Regions from separate parts of the Streptomyces sp. EDA2-14 genome, predicted to be linked through region 4. Evidence: riboswitches for the same ligand, from Rfam matches in the RefSeq annotation. Region 4 holds a riboswitch; each other region holds the start of a gene.
What was found. Region 4 has a riboswitch for cyclic di-AMP ahead of ACY34M_RS38220 (M23 family metallopeptidase). Riboswitches for the same ligand answer to the same signal wherever they lie in the genome.
Positions count from the first base shown of each region.

Region 1: it holds a riboswitch for cyclic di-AMP, as region 4 does, so the genes downstream of both, ACY34M_RS08725 (C40 family peptidase) here and ACY34M_RS38220 (M23 family metallopeptidase) in region 4, are expected to answer to the same signal.
Region 2: it holds a riboswitch for cyclic di-AMP, as region 4 does, so the genes downstream of both, ACY34M_RS26290 (transglycosylase family protein) here and ACY34M_RS38220 (M23 family metallopeptidase) in region 4, are expected to answer to the same signal.
Region 3: it holds a riboswitch for cyclic di-AMP, as region 4 does, so the genes downstream of both, ACY34M_RS18830 (M23 family metallopeptidase) here and ACY34M_RS38220 (M23 family metallopeptidase) in region 4, are expected to answer to the same signal.

Region 1 covers NZ_JBUEGE010000002.1:514,266-519,162, reverse strand. Annotated here, with positions in the region: gene ACY34M_RS08735 (M23 family metallopeptidase) at 1-112, shown strand, start outside; gene pcrA (DNA helicase PcrA) at 185-2,671, opposite strand; cyclic di-AMP (ydaO/yuaA leader) riboswitch at 2,858-3,009, shown strand; gene ACY34M_RS08725 (C40 family peptidase) at 3,018-4,205, shown strand; gene ACY34M_RS08720 (hypothetical protein) at 4,276-4,629, opposite strand.
Region 2 covers NZ_JBUEGE010000012.1:142,035-146,931, forward strand. Annotated here, with positions in the region: gene ACY34M_RS26280 (cytochrome P450 family protein) at 1-515, shown strand, start outside; gene ACY34M_RS26285 (LysM peptidoglycan-binding domain-containing protein) at 996-2,003, shown strand; cyclic di-AMP (ydaO/yuaA leader) riboswitch at 2,184-2,341, shown strand; gene ACY34M_RS26290 (transglycosylase family protein) at 2,346-3,065, shown strand; gene eno (phosphopyruvate hydratase) at 3,386-4,666, shown strand; gene ACY34M_RS26300 (FtsB family cell division protein) at 4,780-4,897, shown strand, end outside.
Region 3 covers NZ_JBUEGE010000006.1:228,938-233,834, reverse strand. Annotated here, with positions in the region: gene ACY34M_RS18845 (helix-turn-helix domain-containing protein) at 19-672, shown strand; gene ACY34M_RS18840 (DUF6126 family protein) at 665-823, shown strand; gene ACY34M_RS18835 (tyrosine-protein phosphatase) at 849-1,646, opposite strand; cyclic di-AMP (ydaO/yuaA leader) riboswitch at 2,031-2,201, shown strand; gene ACY34M_RS18830 (M23 family metallopeptidase) at 2,204-2,980, shown strand; gene ACY34M_RS18825 (SGNH/GDSL hydrolase family protein) at 3,154-3,981, shown strand; gene ACY34M_RS18820 (TetR/AcrR family transcriptional regulator) at 4,024-4,653, opposite strand; gene ACY34M_RS18815 (APC family permease) at 4,870-4,897, shown strand, end outside.
Region 4 covers NZ_JBUEGE010000026.1:84,499-89,395, reverse strand. Annotated here, with positions in the region: gene ACY34M_RS38225 (aldo/keto reductase) at 19-975, opposite strand; gene ACY34M_RS38220 (M23 family metallopeptidase) at 1,101-2,153, opposite strand; cyclic di-AMP (ydaO/yuaA leader) riboswitch at 2,165-2,300, opposite strand; gene ACY34M_RS38215 (PP2C family protein-serine/threonine phosphatase) at 2,564-3,682, opposite strand; tRNA gene ACY34M_RS38210 (tRNA-Met) at 3,876-3,949, opposite strand; gene ACY34M_RS38205 (alginate lyase family protein) at 4,012-4,897, opposite strand, start outside.

The DNA.
Region 1 (4,897 bases), on a different contig from region 4:
CAACTCCGGCAACTCGACCGGCCCGCACCTGCACTTCGAGGTGCGGCCGGGCGGCGGCGCGGCGATCGACCCGCTGCCCTGGCTGCGCAGCCACGGCCTCAATCCCAACTGAGACCCCGGCTGAGCCGCTCCACCCCCGTGGAACCCGTGGAACCGTGGAGCGGCCACAGCCTCCGCAGAACGGCTACAGCTTCTCGACCGGCGCGTACCGCAGCAGCAGACGCTTCGGCTTCGGGTCGCCGAAGTCGATCGTGGCCTCCGCCTTGTCGCCCGAGCCCGACACGCCCACGACCGTGCCGAGACCGAACTGGTCGTGCGTGACGCGGTCGCCGACGCCGAGGGCCACCACCGGCTTGTCGCCCGCGCGGCGCGTGGCGAAGGCCGGCGTCGAGCCCGTGCGGGAGCGCGAGGACGACAGGGACGCCGCGATGCCGCCACCGATGCTCTTGGTCGAGGCCGCCGGCGTCGAAGGACCGGTGCGCTTCCAGTCCAGGTGGGTGGCCGGGATCTCCTCAAGGAAGCGGGAGGGCGGGTTGTACGAGGGCTGGCCCCAGGCGCTGCGCATGGAGGCGCGCGTCAGGTAGAGGCGCTGGCGGGCGCGGGTGATGCCCACGTACGCGAGGCGCCGCTCCTCCTCCAGCTCCTTGGTCTGGCCGAGGGAGCGCATGTGCGGGAAGACGCCGTCCTCCAGGCCGGTCAGGAAGACGACCGGGAACTCCAGGCCCTTGGCCGTGTGCAGGGTCATCAGGGTGATGACCCCGTCGCTGTTCTCCTCGTCGTCCGGGATCTGGTCGGAGTCGGCAACGAGGGCGACGCGCTCCAGGAAGTCGGAGAGGCCTCCGCCGCCCGTCTCGGAGTCGCCCCCCTCTCCCGAAGCGGACTCCTGCTCGAACTCCAGGGCCACCGCGGCGAGTTCCTGAAGGTTCTCGATGCGGGTCTCGTCCTGCGGGTCGGTGGAGGCCTGCAGTTCGGCGAGGTATCCGGTGCGCTCCAGGACGGCCTCCAGGACCGTGGCCGGGCCCGCGCCGGACTCCACGATCGTGTGCAGGTCCTCCATCAGCGTGTTGAACCGCTTCACGGCGTTCGCCGAGCGGGCCGCCATCCCGTACGCCTCGTCGACGCGGCGCAGCGCCTGCGGGAAGGAGATCTTCTCTCGCTGGGAGAGGGCGTCGATCATCGCCTCGGCGCGGTCGCCGATGCCGCGCTTGGGGACATTGAGGATGCGGCGCAGCGGCACCGAGTCCTCGGGGTTGGAGAGCACGCGCAGGTAGGCCAGGACGTCCCTGACCTCCTTGCGCTCGTAGAAGCGGACGCCGCCGACGACCTTGTAGGGCAGTCCGGTGCGGATGAAGATCTCTTCGAAGACACGGGACTGCGCGTTGGTCCGGTAGAAGACCGCGACGTCGCCCGCCAGCGCGTCGCCCGCGTCGGTGAGCCGGTCGATCTCGTCGGCGATGAACTGGGCCTCGTCGTGCTCGGTGTCCGCGACGTAGCCGGTGATCTGGGCGCCGGGGCCCTCGTTGGTCCACAGGTTCTTGGGGCGGCGCGACTCGTTGCGCTCGATGACCGCGTTGGCCGCGCTCAGGATCGTCTGCGTGGAGCGGTAGTTCTGCTCCAGCAGGATCGTCTTCGCGTTGGAGTAGTCGTCCTCGAAGTCGAGGATGTTGCGGATCGTGGCGCCGCGGAACGCGTAGATCGACTGGTCCGCGTCACCCACGACGCACAGCTCGGCCGGGTCGGCGCCCTCGCCCTCGGTGGGGCCGACCAGCTCGCGCACGAGCGCGTACTGCGCGTGGTTCGTGTCCTGGTACTCGTCGACGAGGACGTGGCGGAAGCGGCGGCGGTAGTGCTCGGCGATGTCCGGGAACGCCCGCAGCATGTTCACCGTCATCATGATCAGGTCGTCGAAGTCCAGCGCGTTCGCCTCGCGCAGGCGCGCCTGGTACATCGCGTAGGCCTGGGCGAGGGTCTTCTCGAAGCCGTCGGCCGCGGTCGCCGCGAAGTCCTCCTCGTCGATCAGCTCGTTCTTGAGGTTGCTGATCTTGGCGGTGAAGGACTTCGGCGGGAACTTCTTCGGGTCCAGGTCGAGGTCGCGGCAGACGAGGGCCATCAGGCGCTTGCTGTCGGCGGCGTCGTAGATCGAGAAGGAGGACGTGAAGCCGAGCTTCTTCGACTCGCGGCGCAGTATCCGGACGCAGGCGCTGTGGAACGTGGACACCCACATCGCGCCCGCCCGCGGGCCCACGAGGTCCTCGACGCGCTCCTTCATCTCGCCCGCGGCCTTGTTCGTGAACGTGATCGCGAGGATCTGGCCGGGGTGCACACCGCGCTCGGCGAGCAGGTACGCGATGCGGTGCGTGAGGACGCGGGTCTTGCCGGATCCGGCGCCCGCGACGATGAGCAGCGGGGTGCCGCCGTGCACGACGGCCGCCTGCTGGTTCTCGTTCAGCCCCTCGAGGAGGGAGGCCGCGTTGAGGACCGGGCGCGGGGCGCCGTCCCGGTAGTGCGCGTCCCGGCCCACGGGCGCGCCGAGCTGCCCGCCGAACAAGTCGTCCGGCATCGGCTCCGGGGCCCCGTCGTCGTACTCGGGGTCCGGGGGCGGCGGCGGGGGCTCCTCCGCACCGTTCTTCTGGAGGCCGGTCAGGAAGCTGTCGTCAAAGAGGCTGCTCATCGCTCTACGAGTCTAGGCCGCCCCACTGACAACCCGTGGCTGCCTTCGGAACTCCAAGTTCCCGCCAGAGGGCAGATCACGAAAATGTATCGGGCATTTCGAACATCAACCTTCACAGCAGCCACACGAGTTGGCTACGGTGCAGCCGGGCAGCCCGTCCCCCCGCCCGCGAATGTCGCGGCGAACGGGAAGCCCCCGCCGAGTCCCGTACGCCGCGAGGCAGGGAACCGGGGACCCAACCGACCTTGGGGTGAATCGGTCAGCCGACCGTAGGGCAGCCTTCCGCGCACCACGCCCGAACCCGACAGCTAACTCGGTAGGCGGACGACGGAAGGAGTCGCCTGCCTTGGCGTCGCACCGCAAGTCCCGCAGTCGGTCCCGGATGACCGGCGGCCTTCGTACGACCCCCGCGGTCGGGATCACCACCGCCGCCCTCACCTCCGTGGCGCTGCTCTCGCAGTCGGCTCAGGCCGCGCCCGCGCAGCCGGCGAAGCCGAGCCTCGAAGAGGTCCAGAAGAAGGTCGACACCCTGTACCGCCAGGCCGAGGTCGCCACCCAGAAGTACAACGGGGCCAAGGAACAGACGGACTCCAAGAAGCAGCAGGTCGACAAGCTCCTCGACGATGTCGCGCAGCGCACCGAGGACATGAACACGGCCCGCCAGAAGCTCGGCAGGTACGCCGCCGAGCAGTACCGCTCGGGCGCGGTCAGCGACACCGCGACGATGTTCCTCGCGGACAATCCGGAGGACTACTTCTCGCAGCGCCAGCTGATGAGCCGGCTGACCGACGAGCAGAAGAAGTCGGTCGACGACTATCAGGCGCAGGCGCGCGAGACGGCGGAGAAGCGCAACGAGGCGCAGTCGAGCCTCAAGGACCTCACCGCGTCGCAGACCGAGCTGAGGTCGACGAAGGAGACCGTGCAGACGAAGCTCTCCGACGCGCGCAAGCTGCTGTCCAAGCTGACCGCCGAGGAGAAGGCGCGGCTCGCCGCGATCCAGAAGGCGAAGGAGGAGGCGGCCCGCAAGAAGGCCGCCGAGCTGGCCGCCAAGCAGAAGGCGGCGGAGGCGGCGAAGGAGCGGGCGGCCGAGAAGGCGCGCCAGCAGGAGCAGGCGTCCGGTTCCTCCTCCGGTTCGTCGTCCGGCTCCTCCTCCGGTTCCTCGGACGCCTCGTACGCGGCGAAGGCCGCGCAGGCCCTCGCCTTCGCCAAGGCGCAGGAGGGCAAGCCGTACGTGTGGGGCGCCACGGGCCCGGACTCGTACGACTGCTCGGGCCTGACGCAGGCGGCGTGGAAGTCCGCGGGGATCTCGCTGCCCCGGACGACCTGGGACCAGGTCGAGATCGGCAAGACGGTGCCGCTCTCCGACATCCAACCCGGTGACCTGGTGTTCTTCTACGACGACATCAGCCACGTGGGCCTCTACCTCGGCGACGGCATGATGGTTCACGCGCCGAAGCCGGGCGCGGTCGTGCGCGAGGAGTCGATCTACTACGACGGCACGTCGTCGATCCACAGCGTGGTGCGGCCGGCCTGACGTACGTACACGAAAGGGCCCGGCAGGTCGCTCCTGCCGGGCCCTCTTGCGTGCGTACGGTCGCGGTCGCTCAGGTCCAGAGCACCGCGATGAAGATGTTGACCACGGTCAGCGCGCCGACCGTGATGAAGAGACCCTTCTCCGCCTTCTCCTCGTCCCGCTTCACGTAGACGATCCCGAGGATCACGATCAGGAGCGCGAGCTTCACACCGATCTTGATGTTGTTCACGGTGGAGCCGTCCGCCTGGTTGAGCCCCACCAGGGCGACGCCGGTCACCAGCATGGTCAGGGCACCGTGCAGCATCGCCTTGTTGAAGCGGGCCGTGCCGTCCTTCATCGCCGACATCTGCGTGAGGAAGCCGCCGAGCAGCGAGGCGATGCCGATGATGTGCAGGCCGACGAAGAGGTGGATGAGTACGTCCATGATTCCGGAGCCTAACGGGACGCCCCCGAACCACGACGGGCACCCCTTTGCGCCCTTGTTGCCCCTCTTTCAGTCACTCTCCATCGCCCCCCGTAACAAACAGGCCAGTTACGAACATTCCGTCACCAACCCGTTACGCCGAGGTTTAGCGTCCTTGCTCAGGTGACCGGCTCCCCACCGCCGTCCCGGCCAGGGACGGCAGTCGGACACCACCGCCGAGAAAGGTCCGGCGGCGTCCCGCTTCCCCTGTGCGGGCCGCCGCCGGACG
Region 2 (4,897 bases), on a different contig from region 4:
TTCTTGGGAATCCGGGCCAGAGAAGCGGACTGCAGGAAGCCATTGAGCGGGAAGAGTGGGGCCTCCTCGATTCAGGCATTGAGGAGATGTTGCGTTACGACGGGCCGGTGGAAATGGCCACCTGGCGCTTTGCGACACAGCCATTGGAGATCGGCGGCCAGTTGATCTCCGTGGGCGACCCGGTTCTGGTCGTCCTTGCCGCCGCCAACCGGGACCCGGCGCGCTTCTCGGATCCGGATGCATTGGATCTCGCACGCAGAGAGAACCCACATCTGGGATTCGGCCACGGCATCCACTACTGCCTGGGCGCCCCGCTCGCACGCTTGGAGGGCCGTACAGCATTCGCGACCTTGTTCCGCCGCATTCCGGACCTGGCCCTGGCGGTGGATCCGACCGAGCTCAGGTGGCGTGGCGGCCTGATCATGCGTGGCCTCCGGAGCCTGCCGGTGGTCTTCACTCCGCAAGCCGAGTCCCAGCGGCCGTCCGGGCCCGCCGACACGGCCAGTCGAGCGTGACCACCCGGCTCGGCGCCGACAAGTCCGCACGGCTCTGGGATTTGTCCGTTGCGACTACAGGGAAAGCTCCAGTGCTCCGGCAACAGCCGAGGAGAGTCGGCGCATCAGCGTTCGACCTTGCCGCCCTTCCGGATCGTCGCCGGATTTGTGTCCGACACCGCCCCGGACACCGGCGTCGTCGCCCGGCGAACCGGGGGCGATGACGGGCGCGCCGCCTGATCGGACGCGTCACGAGGGTGGCGTGAGCAGTCAGCCCGCCACCCTCATATGTCCGGATTGCACTCGCTCCCCGTGGAGTTCACCCCCGAGCGGAAGTGACGGCTCGTCAAGACTGTGACTTTCACGTGATCTACGCTGCATCGACTTGTGACAGGCGTTCGAGTGCCGCTACGTTCACGGATCATCGCGACACATGCACAACCCGCACCACTTGCACCACCCGTCGCGCGTAGCAGCATCAGTCTCGCGAAAGGCAACCGCATGCTCTCCGGGAACGGTCGTCACCGTCGCCCCCGTCAGGCCCCTGCTCTGGTCGTCGCGGCCGGAGTCGCCGGCAGCGCCATCGCGATCCCGCTGTTCGCCGCGAGCGGCGCGAGTGCCGCGACCACGCAGGCGTGGGACAAGCTCGCCGAGTGCGAGAGCGGCGGGCAGTGGAGCCTGGACGCCGGCAACGGCTACTACGGCGGTCTCCAGTTCACGCAGGAGAGATGGGAGCAGTACGGCGGGCTCGACTACGCCCCGCGTGCCGACCAGGCCAGCCGCTCCCAGCAGATAGCCGTCGCCGAGAAGGTGCTCGACGACGAGGGTGTGAGCGCCTGGCCGATGTGCTCGCTCACCGCGGACCTCACGAAGGACGACGGCTCGGCGGACGTCGACCCGGGCGTCTCCGCGTCCCCGCAGCCCTCCGAGTCGTCCGACGCCGACGCGGACGCGAGCGCCGATACCGGCAAGGAGTCGGCCGACGGCGCCACCGGCAAGGCGGATTCCGGCGACTCCGCAGACGCGACGGACGACGAGGCCGATGCCGAGGCCTCGGACAGTCCCTCCGCGGACGCGTCGGGCGATACCTCCGGTAATAAGGCGGAGGACTCCCCGGGCGCCTCAAGTGACAAGTCCCACGCACCCTCTGACGCCGACGACGAAGAGGCCTCCGGGTCGGCCGCGCCCTCCGCCTCGCCGTCCGGTGAGACGTCCGACACGGAGTCCGACGAGGCGTCCGCCGGCCGGCACCGCGGCGACCGCGCCACCGACGACGGCTCCGACTCCCGTACGGGTGAGGGTCGTCACGCCTCCCGTGAGCAGAAGCGCGACGGCGACGCCTACACGGTGCGCGCCGGCGACAACTTGTGGGACATCGCGGAGGCCCGGGACGTGACCGGCGGCTGGGACGCGCTCTACGAGCGGAACAAGGACACGGTCGGTACCGACCCAGACCTCATCCTTCCTGGTCAGAGCCTGGACCTTGGGGATGGAACGGACAAAAAGTAGCTCGGGTTCGGGTTGGTTGAAGGGGCTTTGTCCGTTGTAGGTCGAGTGAGACATGGGTCTCAAAGCCCCTGATCAACTTTGAAATCGGGCGGATCGACTGCTTACGGTCGTCACCGCTCGCCTCAGCGGGCCCCGAAGGACGTCACGCCGAATCCTGCCAACGTCCTTACGGGAACAGTCGACGCGTAAGCGCCGTAGGCAGGAGCGGGGGACCCAGGTAAGCGCCCTTCCGGGAGACCGGACGGGCTTGGGGTGAAGCAGCGCACAAGGATGCGGCTGCCGGGCACTCACTGGCCCGAACCCGACAGCTCACCTCGCAGGCGTCGGTGAGGAGATTTCTCCATGCTGTTTTCCGGCAAGAACAAGCACCGCCGCCCGTCCAAGGCCGTCCGCGTCGCCACGCTCGGCGGTGTCGCCGCTGCCGCCGTCGCCGTGCCGCTGATGGGTGCGACCTCCGCCTCCGCCGCCACCTCGTCCGAGTGGGACCAGGTCGCGCAGTGCGAGTCCGGCGGCAACTGGTCCACCAACACCGGCAACGGTTTCTACGGTGGCCTGCAGTTCTCGTCCTCCACCTGGTCCGCCTACGGCGGCGACCAGTACGCCTCCACCGCCGACCAGGCCTCCAAGGCCCAGCAGATAGCCGTCGGCGAGAAGGTTCTCGCCTCGCAGGGCAAGGGCGCCTGGCCGAACTGCGGCACGGGCCTGTCCTCCGCCTCGTACGACGGCGGCTCGGCCGACTCGTCCTCGCAGCAGCAGGACACCCAGCAGCGCGCCGACCGCTCCGAGCAGCGCCAGCAGCCGCAGCAGCAGGAGGCCCCCAAGCAGGAGGCCCCGAAGCAGGAGGCCCCGAAGCAGGCCGCTCCGAAGCAGGACACCGTCACCACCCCGACCGGCAACAAGGTCGAGAAGGGCGACGGCGAGTACAAGGTGAAGTCCGGTGACACCCTCAGCAAGATCGCCGAGGCGCACGGCACCACCTGGCAGCAGGTGTTCGAGAAGAACAAGGACATCGTCAAGGACGCCAACCTGATCTACCCGGGTCAGCAGCTGCACCTCAGCTAAGAAGCGTTCGGTCCCTAGAAGGACCACAGGTCCGCACAGGACCACCAGGCACGGACTCGGCATCGGCGGACGCCGAGTCCCGCCGCCCCCCGTCCCCACGGGCCGCTCACTTCGGCGACCTTCGCCCCGGCACAGCCGGGACGAAGGTCGCTGTTTTTGTTCCGTTAGGAAACATTTCGCTCACGGCGTTGTCCATGAGACGGGCGTTCGGATGGCCGATGCCCGCGAGCCGGTTACGCTCAGGGGGCGGGCCCACGGATCCGACACGGATCCGAGCAGCCGCCCGCATAGCCTGCGTCACATTCCAGAAGGAGATGCTCGTGCCGTCCATCGACGTCGTCGTAGCCCGGGAAATCCTGGACTCCCGAGGCAACCCCACGGTCGAGGTCGAGGTCGGCCTCGACGACGGGAGCACCGGCCGTGCCGCCGTCCCGTCGGGTGCCTCCACCGGTGCCTTCGAGGCCATCGAACTCCGCGACGGTGACCCCAACCGTTACCAGGGCAAGGGCGTCGAGAAGGCCGTCCTCGCCGTCATCGAGCAGATCGGCCCGGAGCTGGTCGGCTACGACGCCACCGAGCAGCGCCTGATCGACCAGGCGATGTTCGACCTGGACGCGACCGACAACAAGGGCTCGCTCGGCGCCAACGCCATCCTCGGCGTCTCCCTCGCCGTCGCCCACGCCGCCTCCGAGGCCTCCGACCTGCCGCTGTTCCGCTACCTCGGTGGTCCGAACGCGCACCTGCTGCCGGTCCCGATGATGAACATCCTGAACGGTGGATCCCACGCGGACTCCAACGTCGACATCCAGGAGTTCATGATCGCCCCGATCGGCGCGGAGTCCTTCTCCGAGGCCCTGCGCTGGGGCGCCGAGGTCTACCACACGCTGAAGAAGGTCCTGAAGAGCAAGGGCCTGGCCACCGGCCTCGGCGACGAGGGCGGCTTCGCCCCGAACCTGGGCTCGAACCGTGAGGCCCTCGACCTCATCCTCGAGGCCATCAAGGAAGCCGGTTACGTTCCCGGCCAGCAGATCGCCCTCGCGCTCGACGTCGCCGCCTCCGAGTTCTACAAGGACGGCAAGTACCAGTTCGAGGGCAAGGAGCGCTCCGCCGCCGAGATGACGGAGTACTACGAGGAGCTCGTCTCCGCGTACCCGCTCGTCTCCATCGAGGACCCGCTGTACGAGGACGACTGGGCCGGCTGGAACGTCATCACCGAGAAGCTGGGCGACAAGGTCCAGCTCGTCGGCGACGACCTCTTCGTCACCAACCCGGAGCGCCTGGCCCGCGGCATCGAGGAGAACTCGGCGAACGCCCTGCTCGTGAAGGTGAACCAGATCGGTTCGCTGACCGAGACCCTGGACGCCGTCGAGCTCGCCCAGCGCAACGGCTTCAAGTGCATGATGTCGCACCGCTCGGGCGAGACCGAGGACGTGACGATCGCGGACCTCGCCGTCGCCACGAACTGCGGCCAGATCAAGACCGGCGCCCCGGCCCGCTCCGAGCGCGTCGCCAAGTACAACCAGCTGCTGCGCATCGAGGAGATCCTGGACGACGCGGCGGTCTACGCCGGTCGCTCGGCCTTCCCGCGCTTCAAGGGCTGACGGCTTGCCCTGAGGCAGTAGGCAGTTACGTACGTCCCCGCACTCGGTCCCGTACCGTGTGCGGGGACGTACGTACGTGAGCCGTGAGCGGCGACGGGGAGGCGGAGCAGGCGATGCCCGGAAAGGTCCGAGACAGGGACTCCAAAGATCGCTTCTCCACGGCCACCCGCCTGCGGATCCTGGGCGAGCAGACCGCCGAGCGCGTCTACCGCTCGCAGAGCAAGCGGCAGG
Region 3 (4,897 bases), on a different contig from region 4:
TCTGGCTCAATCGACGGTATGAGCCCTGCCGTCCCACCGGACGAGGCGGACGGTGCGGTGGTCCCGGAATCCCCGGAACTGCCCGCCGTCGCGCCCCAGCTCCGCGAACTGCGCCGCCGCGCCGCCCTCACCCTGGAGGCCGCCGCCGCATCCGCCGGTCTGTCCCCGGCGCACCTCTCCCGCCTGGAGACCGGACAGCGCCAGCCCTCGCTGCCGATGCTGCTCTCCCTCGCCCGCATCTACGGTACGACGGTCTCCGAGCTGCTCGGCGAGGCCCCCGCCGACCGGGACGCGGTCGTCCGCGGCGGCACCCTGGAGCCCACCGAGGCCGGCGGCTGGACGTACCAGCAGGCCGGCTCGCACGGCCGGGGCATGCAGGCGCTGCGGGTCCACGCGCCGTACGGCTCGCAGGGCGACGTCGTGCGCGTGCACCCCGGCGAGGAGTGGCTGTACGTGCTGTCGGGGCGGCTCCGGCTGCGGCTCGGGGACACGTCCTACCGGCTCGATCCGGGGGACAGCTCGCACTTCGACTCGCTCACCCCGCACCGGATCGCCGCCGTCGACCAGGGCGGCGTCGACTTCCTCTTCGTCCACACCCTGCTGCAGAGCCCGACGGCCGCGCTGTGCCTCGGCCCGGCATCGGGACCGGTAAAGGAGAACCGCCATGGGTGACACCACCGGGCCGACCGCGCGCCCCGACCGCCGCGACATCGAGGACAAGCTGCCGCGCGGCATCCTGGTGCGGGTCCTCGTGTACGTCTTCGCGGGGCACGCTCTGGCCGCGTTCATCTATCTGCTGTTCACGCTGGGCGGCAGCCGCTGACGCGGCTGCCCGGCGGGAGCGGCGCTCAGTCCAGCAGGCGCTCGCGCAGCCGCTCGCGCGTCGCGGACGTCACCTTCAGGCCCTCTTCGAGGTAGCGGTCCGTGCTGCCCCACTGCTCCTCGATGGTCTCCAGGCCCGCGTTCAGGTACTCGACGCGGGCGTCGAAGAGCGGGCTGAGCAGCTCCATGACCTCGTCGGAGTAGGCGTCCTTCGACGCGGCGGTGCGGTGCACCTTGTAGCGGCGGTGCTTCTCGTTCGACTTGAGGTAGTCCGCCTCGATGGCGTCGCGCTCCACGCCCACCGCGAGCAGCGTCACCGCGATCGACAGGCCCGCCCGGTCCTTGCCCGCCGCGCAGTGCATCAGTGCGGGCAGGCTGTCCTCGGCGAGCGAGTGCAGGATGCGGCTGTGCTCGCCGGTGCGCTCCTTGATCATGGTCCGGTAGGACTCGACGAGCCGCTCCGCCGCGCGTCCCTCCGACAGGATCGTGCGCAGCTGCTGGATGTCGCCGTCGCGGACCATGGCCCAGAACTCGGCGCCGTCGGCCGGGTCGTTGAGCGGCAGGTTCAGATTGCGCACGCCGGGGAGGTCGACGTCCGGGCCCTCCAGCTTCCGGTCGGCCGCGTTGCGGAAGTCGAAGACCGTGTGCAGGCCGAGGGAGGACAGGAAGGTCGCGTCCTCGGCCGTGGCGTGGGCGAGGTGGCCGCTGCGGAAGAGCACGCCCTGGCGCACGCGTCGGCCGTCCACGGTGGGCAGGCCGCCCACGTCGCGGAAGTTGCGCACTCCGGTCAGCTCGGGCTCGGTGGACGGTGCGTGCTGCGTCACAGGGGCTCCTCCCAATCGGTGCACCGGCGTTGAGTCGCCGGCGGGCGCGCTCCTGACGATACGACATCGGTTCCAGAGGCAACCATCTGTCCGATTCGCCCGGATATGTAGCAACTGTGCCCGGATCGGAGGGGCTTGTGGGCGTGTGCGTGACCGGCCTCATGTTCGTGACGCTGCGTGGCAGTCGGCCCGGATTGCCTCCCCAGTAATTCCCGAAGGTATGGCGTTGGTAAAGCGGAGAATGTCGACGCAGGGTGACACAGGGAAGCCCCGGAAACCCAAGGAATTGCGACCGCAAGTGAATTCGGCAGTTGTCGTCGACATTGCGGTTCGCCTACGGTCACCAATCACTCCGGTCGGAACGCCTAGTCCTGCCGCCGCCCGGATTCCCTTTCGACAACCCGTCACGGCAGGAGCGGGGGACCCACACGCACGACGCCGTGGAGGGATTTCCCGAAGCGGCTAGGGGTGAAGCCGAGTCCGCACCGCGGGCGAGGCCGGGCATCTCCAGCCCGAACCCGACAGCTCACCTCGTAGGCGACGGAGAGGAAACACCCATGCCCGCCAAGGGAAAGCACCGTCTTTCGACCTCCCGCCGCATCGCCCGCGTCGCCGCCGTCGCCACCGCGGGCGGGGCCGCGATCGCGCTCCCGCTCATGGGGGCCGGCAGTGCCTCGGCCGCGACCTCCGGCGCCACCGCCGACACCACCACGTACACCGTGAAGTCCGGTGACACGCTCTCGAAGATCGCCAAGGCGCAGGACGTCGACGGCGGCTGGAAGAAGCTGTACGAGGACAACAAGGGCGTCGTCGGCTCCGACGCGGACCGCATCGAGATCGGCATGAAGCTCACCCTCGGCGGCGAGGCTCAGGCCGACTCCGAGGGCAAGGCCACCGCCACGCAGGCCGAGGCCAAGACCACCGCCTCCGGCGACTACGTGGCGCCGGTCGACGGCGCCCAGGGTCACGGCTACGGCAACTCCGGCTCCATGTGGTCCAGCGGCAGCCACACCGGCGCCGACTTCTCGGTCTCCACCGGAACCTCCGTGAAGTCGATCGCCGACGGCACCGTCGTGTCGACCGGCTCCGGTGGCGCGTACGGCAACGAGGTCGTCGTCAAGCACGCCGACGGCCACTTCTCCCAGTACGGCCACCTGTCCTCGATCGGCGTCTCCCAGGGCCAGACCGTGACGGCCGGCCAGGAGATCGCCAAGTCCGGCGCGACCGGCAACGTGACCGGACCGCACCTGCACTTCGAGGTCCGCACGACCGCGGACTACGGCTCGGACATCGACCCGATCGCCTACCTGAGCGAGCACGGCGTCACCGCCTGAGACCTGTCGTAGCGGCTCGTCGGCCCGCTCCGTTCGGCGCCCGGAGGGAATTCCCTCCGGGCGCCGAATCGCGTGCGCGCACTTATTCCCCGGATCGCGAGTGGGGTATCTCACCACGCGTCAACCCCTACCTACGATGGCGTAGGTCACTTTTCGCGAGCGAAAATACGTGGGTGGCACACGAATCGAGAGCACTCACGGAATCACTCAACGGCACGATCCGGTCCTACGCGGCCGTCGGCGACAGCTTCACCGAGGGCGTCGGCGACCCCGGCCCCGACGGGAACTTCGCGGGCTGGGCCGACCGGCTCGCCGTCCTCCTGGACGACCGCGTGCCCGAGGACACCTTCCAGTACGCGAACCTGGCCGTGCGGGGCAAGCTCCTCGACCAGATCGTCGCCGACCAGGTGCCCAAGGCGGTCGAGCTCGCCCCCGACCTCGTGACCCTGGTCGCCGGCGGCAACGACATCATCCGCCCCGGCACCGACCCGGACGACGTGGCCGAGCGCTTCGAGAAGGCCGTCGCCACCCTCGCCGACTCGGCCGGGACCGTGATGCTGGCCACCGGCTTCGACACCCGTGACGTGGCGGTGCTCAAGCACCTGCGCGGCAAGATCGCCACCTACAACATGCACGTGCGGGCCATCGCCGACCGGTACGGCTGCGCGATGCTCGACCTGTGGTCCCTGAAGTCCATCCAGGACCGCCGGGCCTGGGACGAGGACCGCCTGCACCTCTCGCCCGAGGGGCACACGCGGGTGGCGCTGCGCGCAGGGCAGGCGCTCGGCATCGAGGTGCCGGCCGACCCCGAGCAGGCGTGGCCGATGCTGCCGCCGCGCGGCACGTTCGAGGTGCGGCGCGACGACATCCACTGGGCCCGCGAGTTCCTGGTGCCCTGGATCGGGCGCCGGCTGCGCGGCGAGTCCTCCGGCGACCGCGTGCAGGCCAAGGGCTTCGTCGACCCGCACACCGTCAAGGCGCACCTGCAGTCCGCGTCCTGACGCCTTTCCTCGCGGCGGTACGGCGGCGCTGACGGTCTCCCGTCAGCGCCCCGCCCCCGTCAACTCCGCCCGATCCAGGCCCAGTTCGCGGGCGAGTGCCTCGTCCACCCACTCCTGCATGCGGGTGCGCGACACCGTGCCCCGCTCGCCCTCGTACGCCGTCATCTGCACGGCGAGCCCGTCCAGCAGCGCCGTCAGCCGCAGCGCCGCCCCCATCGGGTCCGGGCAGCCGAACTCGCCGGCCGCCACGCCCTCGGCGATCACCTCCGCGAGCGCCGCCTTCCACTGCCGGTCGAGGTCCCGCGTGACCTCCCGCAGCGCGGGCTCGCGCAGCGCCGCGGCCCAGCCCTCGATCCACAGCCGCCAGCCCTTGGCCTGCCCCGTCGGCGCGTACCAGCGCACCGCGGCGCGCAGCCGCTTCAGGGCCGTCGTGCGGCGGCCGAGCAGCTTGCGCAGATGCGCCAGGTCGCCCTCGGCCGCGTGCGCGAACGCGGCCGCGACGAGCTTCTCCTTCGTCGAGAAGTGGTACAGCACCAGCGCGTTGCTCACGCCGAGCGCCGATGCCACGTCGGCGATGCGCACGGCGGCGACCCCGCGCACCTCGATCTGCTCGATGGCGGCTCGCAGCAGCTCTTCGCGCCGCTCGGGCACGCTCAACCGGACTCTGGTCACGCCGCAAGCCTAGTTGTTCCCGTGGCCCGATTCGTTCCGGCGCACACCTCTTGACGGCTTCCCGTCGCACGGGTCACAGTCGCGTCACGTTCCACTACTGACTGTCTATTCAGTCAATAAGTAGGTCGGCAGGGGGTAAGCGCGGCCCCAGCAGGCCTCGCGGTCGATGTCAGTGCTGTCTCTGTTGTTTTCGTGCCGTCCTCGCCAGGAGCAATCGTGACCCAAGCGCCATCCCTCTCGCCGA
Region 4 (4,897 bases):
GGCAGCGGGACCGGGGACTCACGCGGAAGCCGCCGTGAGCCGGTCGAGCTCCGCCTGCGTCAGCTCCACGTCGGCCACCGCGAGCAGCGCCGGGAGCTGGTCGAGGATCCGCGCGGACGCGATCGGCGCGGTCACGGTCGGCTGTGCGGCGAGCCAGGCGAGGGCGATCGTGGCGATCTCGGCGTCGTGCGCCTGCGCGATCTCGTCGAGGGCGGTCAGGACCTTCTGCCCGCGCTCGGTCTCCAGGTACGCGCCGGCCTTCTCGGCGCGGGCGCTGTCCACCCGCTGCCCGGCCCGGTACTTGCCGGTCAGGAAGCCGGAGGCGAGCGCGTAGTACGGCACGGAGCCGAGGCCGCCGCGGGCGGCGACGTCCTGCAGCGCGCCCTCGTACGTGTCGCGCGAGACGAGGTTGTAGTGCGGCTGGAGCGCGACGTAGCGGGCGAGGCCCTCGCGCTCGGAGAAGTCGAGGGAGGCCTGGAGGCGCTCGGCGGAGATGTTGGACGCGGCGATGTGCCGGACCTTGCCCGCCTTCACCAGCTCGTCGAGGGCGCCGATGATCTCCTCGACCGGCACCTCGGGCTTGTCGTAGTGCGTGTAGTACAGGTCGATGTGGTCGGTGCCCAGGCGCTTCAGGGAGGCGTCGGCCGCGGCCTTGATGGTGGCGGCGGACAGGCCCTGGAACTCGGGGTGCTGGCTGCCCTTGGTGGCGATGACGACGTCGTCGCGGCGGCCGCGCGAGGCGAGCCACTTGCCGATGACGGTCTCCGACTCACCGCCCCGGTTGCCGTCCACCCAGGCCGAGTACACGTCGGCGGTGTCGATGAAGTTGCCGCCCGCGGCGACGTACGCGTCGAGCACGTCGAAGGAGGTGGCCTCGTCGGCGGTCCAGCCGAACACGTTGCCCCCGAGGGACAGCGGGAACACGTCGAGGTCGGAGGTGCCGAGCTTGCGCAGCGAGGGAGAGGAGGAAGTCATGCCCTGTCTCAACACCCGTACGGAATACGGTATTCCGTGATCACGCCGGGAATCGCCCCAAGAATGGGCAAACCGGCAGCCCTGACGTCGGGGGGTGAGCGCCAGGACCGCCGGAGCTCACCGGTTCAGGGAGTGAGGCCCTTGTCGCGCAGCCAGGACGCCGGGTCGACCCCGGTGGACTGCCCGTCGGGGTGGACCTCCAGGTGCAGGTGCGGCCCGGTGACATTGCCCGTGGCGCCCACGCGGCCGATGACATCACCGGTGGAGACCTTCTGGCCCGCGCTGACATTGAGCGAGGACTGGTGGCAGAACCAGAGTTCGGTGCCGTCGTCGAGGGTGAGCACCGTGCGGTACCCGTACGCGCCCGCCCAGCCGGCCTCCGTGACCGTGCCGGAGTGGATGGCGCGGATCGGCGTACCGGTGGAGGCCGCGAAGTCGAGGCCCGTGTGGTAGCCGGAGGACCACATGGCGCCCGGCTGGCCGAAGGTGCCGGAGAGCGTGTACGAGGCGACGGGGAGCTTGAAGCTGGCGGCCAGCTTGCGCAGGCGCTCGGCCTCCGCCTTGCGGCGGGCCTCCGCCTCGGCCTTCTTCTTCTCGGCGAGGGCCTTGGCCTTGGCCGCGTCCTGCTTGGCGGCGGCCTCCTCGGCGGCCTGCTTCGCGGCGGCCTCTTCGGCGGCCTGCTTCGCAGAGGCGTCGGCGGCGTCCTGCTGCGTCTCGGCCTGCTGCATGATGCGGGCCCGCAGCGCCTCACCGGCGCCGCCCTGCCCCTCGGCGGCGTCCGCCTGAGTGACACCGGCGCCGCTCAGCGGGGAGGCCGTGGCGCCGGAGTCGGCATCGGAGTCCGAACCGTCGGACATCAGAGAGCCCACGCCCGGCAGCGACTTGGCCTCGGGCAGCGAGTCCTTGACCGCGGACAGGTCGGGCATGGATATGTGCACCGGCGGCTTGCCGCCCTGCGCGGTGGCGATGCCGCCCGCACCGACGGCGGCGACCACGCCGACGCCGAGGACGGTGGAGCTGCGCGCGAATCCATTGCGGCGGCGGGCTACCCGGTGCCGGCCGCGGACGGGAGCCACTGACTCCTCGGTGGGGTTCCACTCTTCCCAGGTCTCGTGCTCGACACCGAAGTCGCCTTCGGGGCCGTGGAGGAACTCGGGGGCAGGCCGGTTCGACGCCACGGGGGCGCTCTCCTTTCCTTCCTTCTCGCCTACCGGGTTAGCTGACGGGTTCGGAGCAGGAAGGTCTCCTACGAACACCAAAGGTGTCCGATTCACCCCAAGTTGGTGGTTCCCCGGTTCCCTTGCGGGATTGAGCGTGTGCGCACGGAGCCGTCTCTTGTGACGGCTGGGACGACCGCGCTGCGTTATCGAACGTTAATAGACAGCAGACAGTAATTCCAAGCGGTTCCCACTGATCGTTCACGACTCTGGCCTGGACTTATCGGATCACGAGGGGTCAAATCCGGCCGAGTTGACCGCACACCGTCCCCACATGTGTCGAACTCACACCTCTGACAGTGCGTCAATTGTTATGCGGAGCGACGCCGTTCGACTACCGTCAGCTACCTGAAGTAACAACGATCAAGGCCTCAGGTCCGGCGCACGGCGAGCAGCGCCATGTCGTCCCGTGTTCCGGTCCCGGTGTGGGCGCGGACCTCCGCCACGAGGGCCGCGAGGAGTTCCTCGGGCCCGGGGAAGAGCCGGCCGGAGAGCCGGGCCGACGGATCGTAGAAATCACCGCCCGCGTCGCGCGCCTCGGAGAGCCCGTCGGTGTAGAGCAGCAGCGTGGCCGCGCTCGGGAACTCCGCCTCAATGGCCCGGTCGGGCCAGCTGCCGAGCTCGCTCATGCCGAGCGGCAGCGCCGCCTGGGACGGGTCGAGTGCGCGTACGGTGCCGTCGCCGAGCAGCAGCAGCGGGCTGGGGTGGCCGCGGTTGAGGACGCGGACGAGCTCGACGCCGTGCGGGATCTCGGCGAGCACCGCGGTGGTGAAGCCCTCGAAGTCGTCGATGCCCCTGCGCCGGCCGCCCTCCCGGGCCAGGGCCCGCTCCAGGCGCTGGGCCACCGCCTCCAGGGACACCTCCTGCTCGGCGGCCTCCCGGAACGCGCCGATGACGACGGCGACCGCCGCGACCGCGCCAAGCCCCTTGCCGCGCACGTCGCCGACGATGATCCGGATGCCGTGCGGGGTGTCCTGGACCGCGTACAGATCACCGCCGATGAACGCGTCGGCCTGCGCCGCCTCGTAGCGCGCCGCGATCGCGAAGCCGCCGAGCCGCCGGGCCGGTTCCGGCAGCACCGCCAGCTGCGCGGCCTGGGCGATCTCGCGGGCCGATGCCAGCTGTTCGTAGCTGCGGCGCACGATCCGGTTGAGCAGACAGGCCAGGACGCAGACGGTGGCCACCGTGACGATCTCGGTGACGAACACGGAGTCGAGGCTCTCCGTGAAGCGCAGGTGCACGGCGGCGATCGCGCCGATCGACACCACGCCGATCACGGCCGTCGCGCAGAGCGAGAAGAACGGCGCGGCCACCAGGGGCGCCGCGCTGTACAGGGGCGCGCCGGGGAAGCCCTTGGGGGTGACGTACTCGTAGACCGTGCCGCCGAGGATGAGGAGCAGCGGCAGTAACCGCACGAAGAGCCGGGTGCTCGTGGCCTCGGCCCCGTGCCGCCCCCGTCTCCCCCCTCGGCCTCCTTCTCGCTTCCCCACCAGTCGTCTCCTGCCGCTCCCTGCCTGCTTCCGGCGTCTCACCAAGAGTTCCCGCACGGAGGCGCGGAGGCGAGCAGGGGTGGGCCGTACGAGTGGGGAACGTGACGTGCGCAACACGGGGCGGGACGAGGACCGGCGCCGGGCACAAAAAAACCGGGGCCGGAATCTGAAGAGATTCCGGCCCCGGTATCAGTAGCGGGGACAGGATTTGAACCTGCGACCTCTGGGTTATGAGCCCAGCGAGCTACCGAGCTGCTCCACCCCGCGCCGTTGTGTTCACAACTCTACGCCATCAGGGGGAGTGAACGCGAATCGCCTCGCGCGACGGCTCACGCGGCGGCGTGCGTCAGCGTCTCCCAGGCCACGAACAGGTCGTCCGTCCCCTCCGGCCGCTCCTTCTCGGTGAGCTTCTCGGTCTGCGGGAGGTCCTTCTTCAGCCGCCCCTGAAGGTGCTGGAGGCCCACCTCCGTGTCGGGCCCCAGGTCCCGCTGCACCTTCCCGCCGCACAGCCAGGCCGGGGGCTTGGCGCCCAGCTGGTACTTGGAGTGCAGTTCGAGCGCGGCGGCGAGCCGGTCCTTCACCTCCCCGTACAGGTCGACGCCCTGGTGCCAGGCGGTCTCTGCCATGTGGGAGGTCGCGGCGAGGGAGTAGCCGGCGTGCTTGAAGTTGCGGCAGGTCTCCTGGGCGAGCCCGTCCTTGAAGGTCGTCTGCCCGAACCAGTACGTCCGCAGCTCCTTCGGGGTGTCGATGGCGCTGCCCTTCGGTTTCACCGGCAGCTTCCCGTCGGACGACAGATAGAAGTACGCGGGGACGCGGGCGCGGAAGTGCGCGACGGCCTGGTCGAAGGCGGACCGGTCGTTGAGGTGGACGCCCATGCTCATCGTCGCGTCGGCCATCACCAGGTCCCAGTTGCCGTTGAAGTCGGCGGAGCCGCCCCGCACTTCGGGCAGATAGGCCTCGCGCAGCATCCGCTGGAACTTCAGCTCCTGCCCGTCCGGCCAGTCCTCGTACGTGTACTGCATCAGCTCGGCGGCCTTCGCCCAGGACGTGGCGGCCCAGGCCGCCTGAAGCCCCGCGTTGTCCTCGCTGTGCCCGGTGATCTTGTCCGCCCAGGCGTCCATGATCTCCACGGCCTTCTTCGCGTGCGCCCTGTCGCGGGTGATGTTCCACAGCAGCGCCTGCGTGTAGGCCGCGATGGCGTCCTCGCGCTCCTCG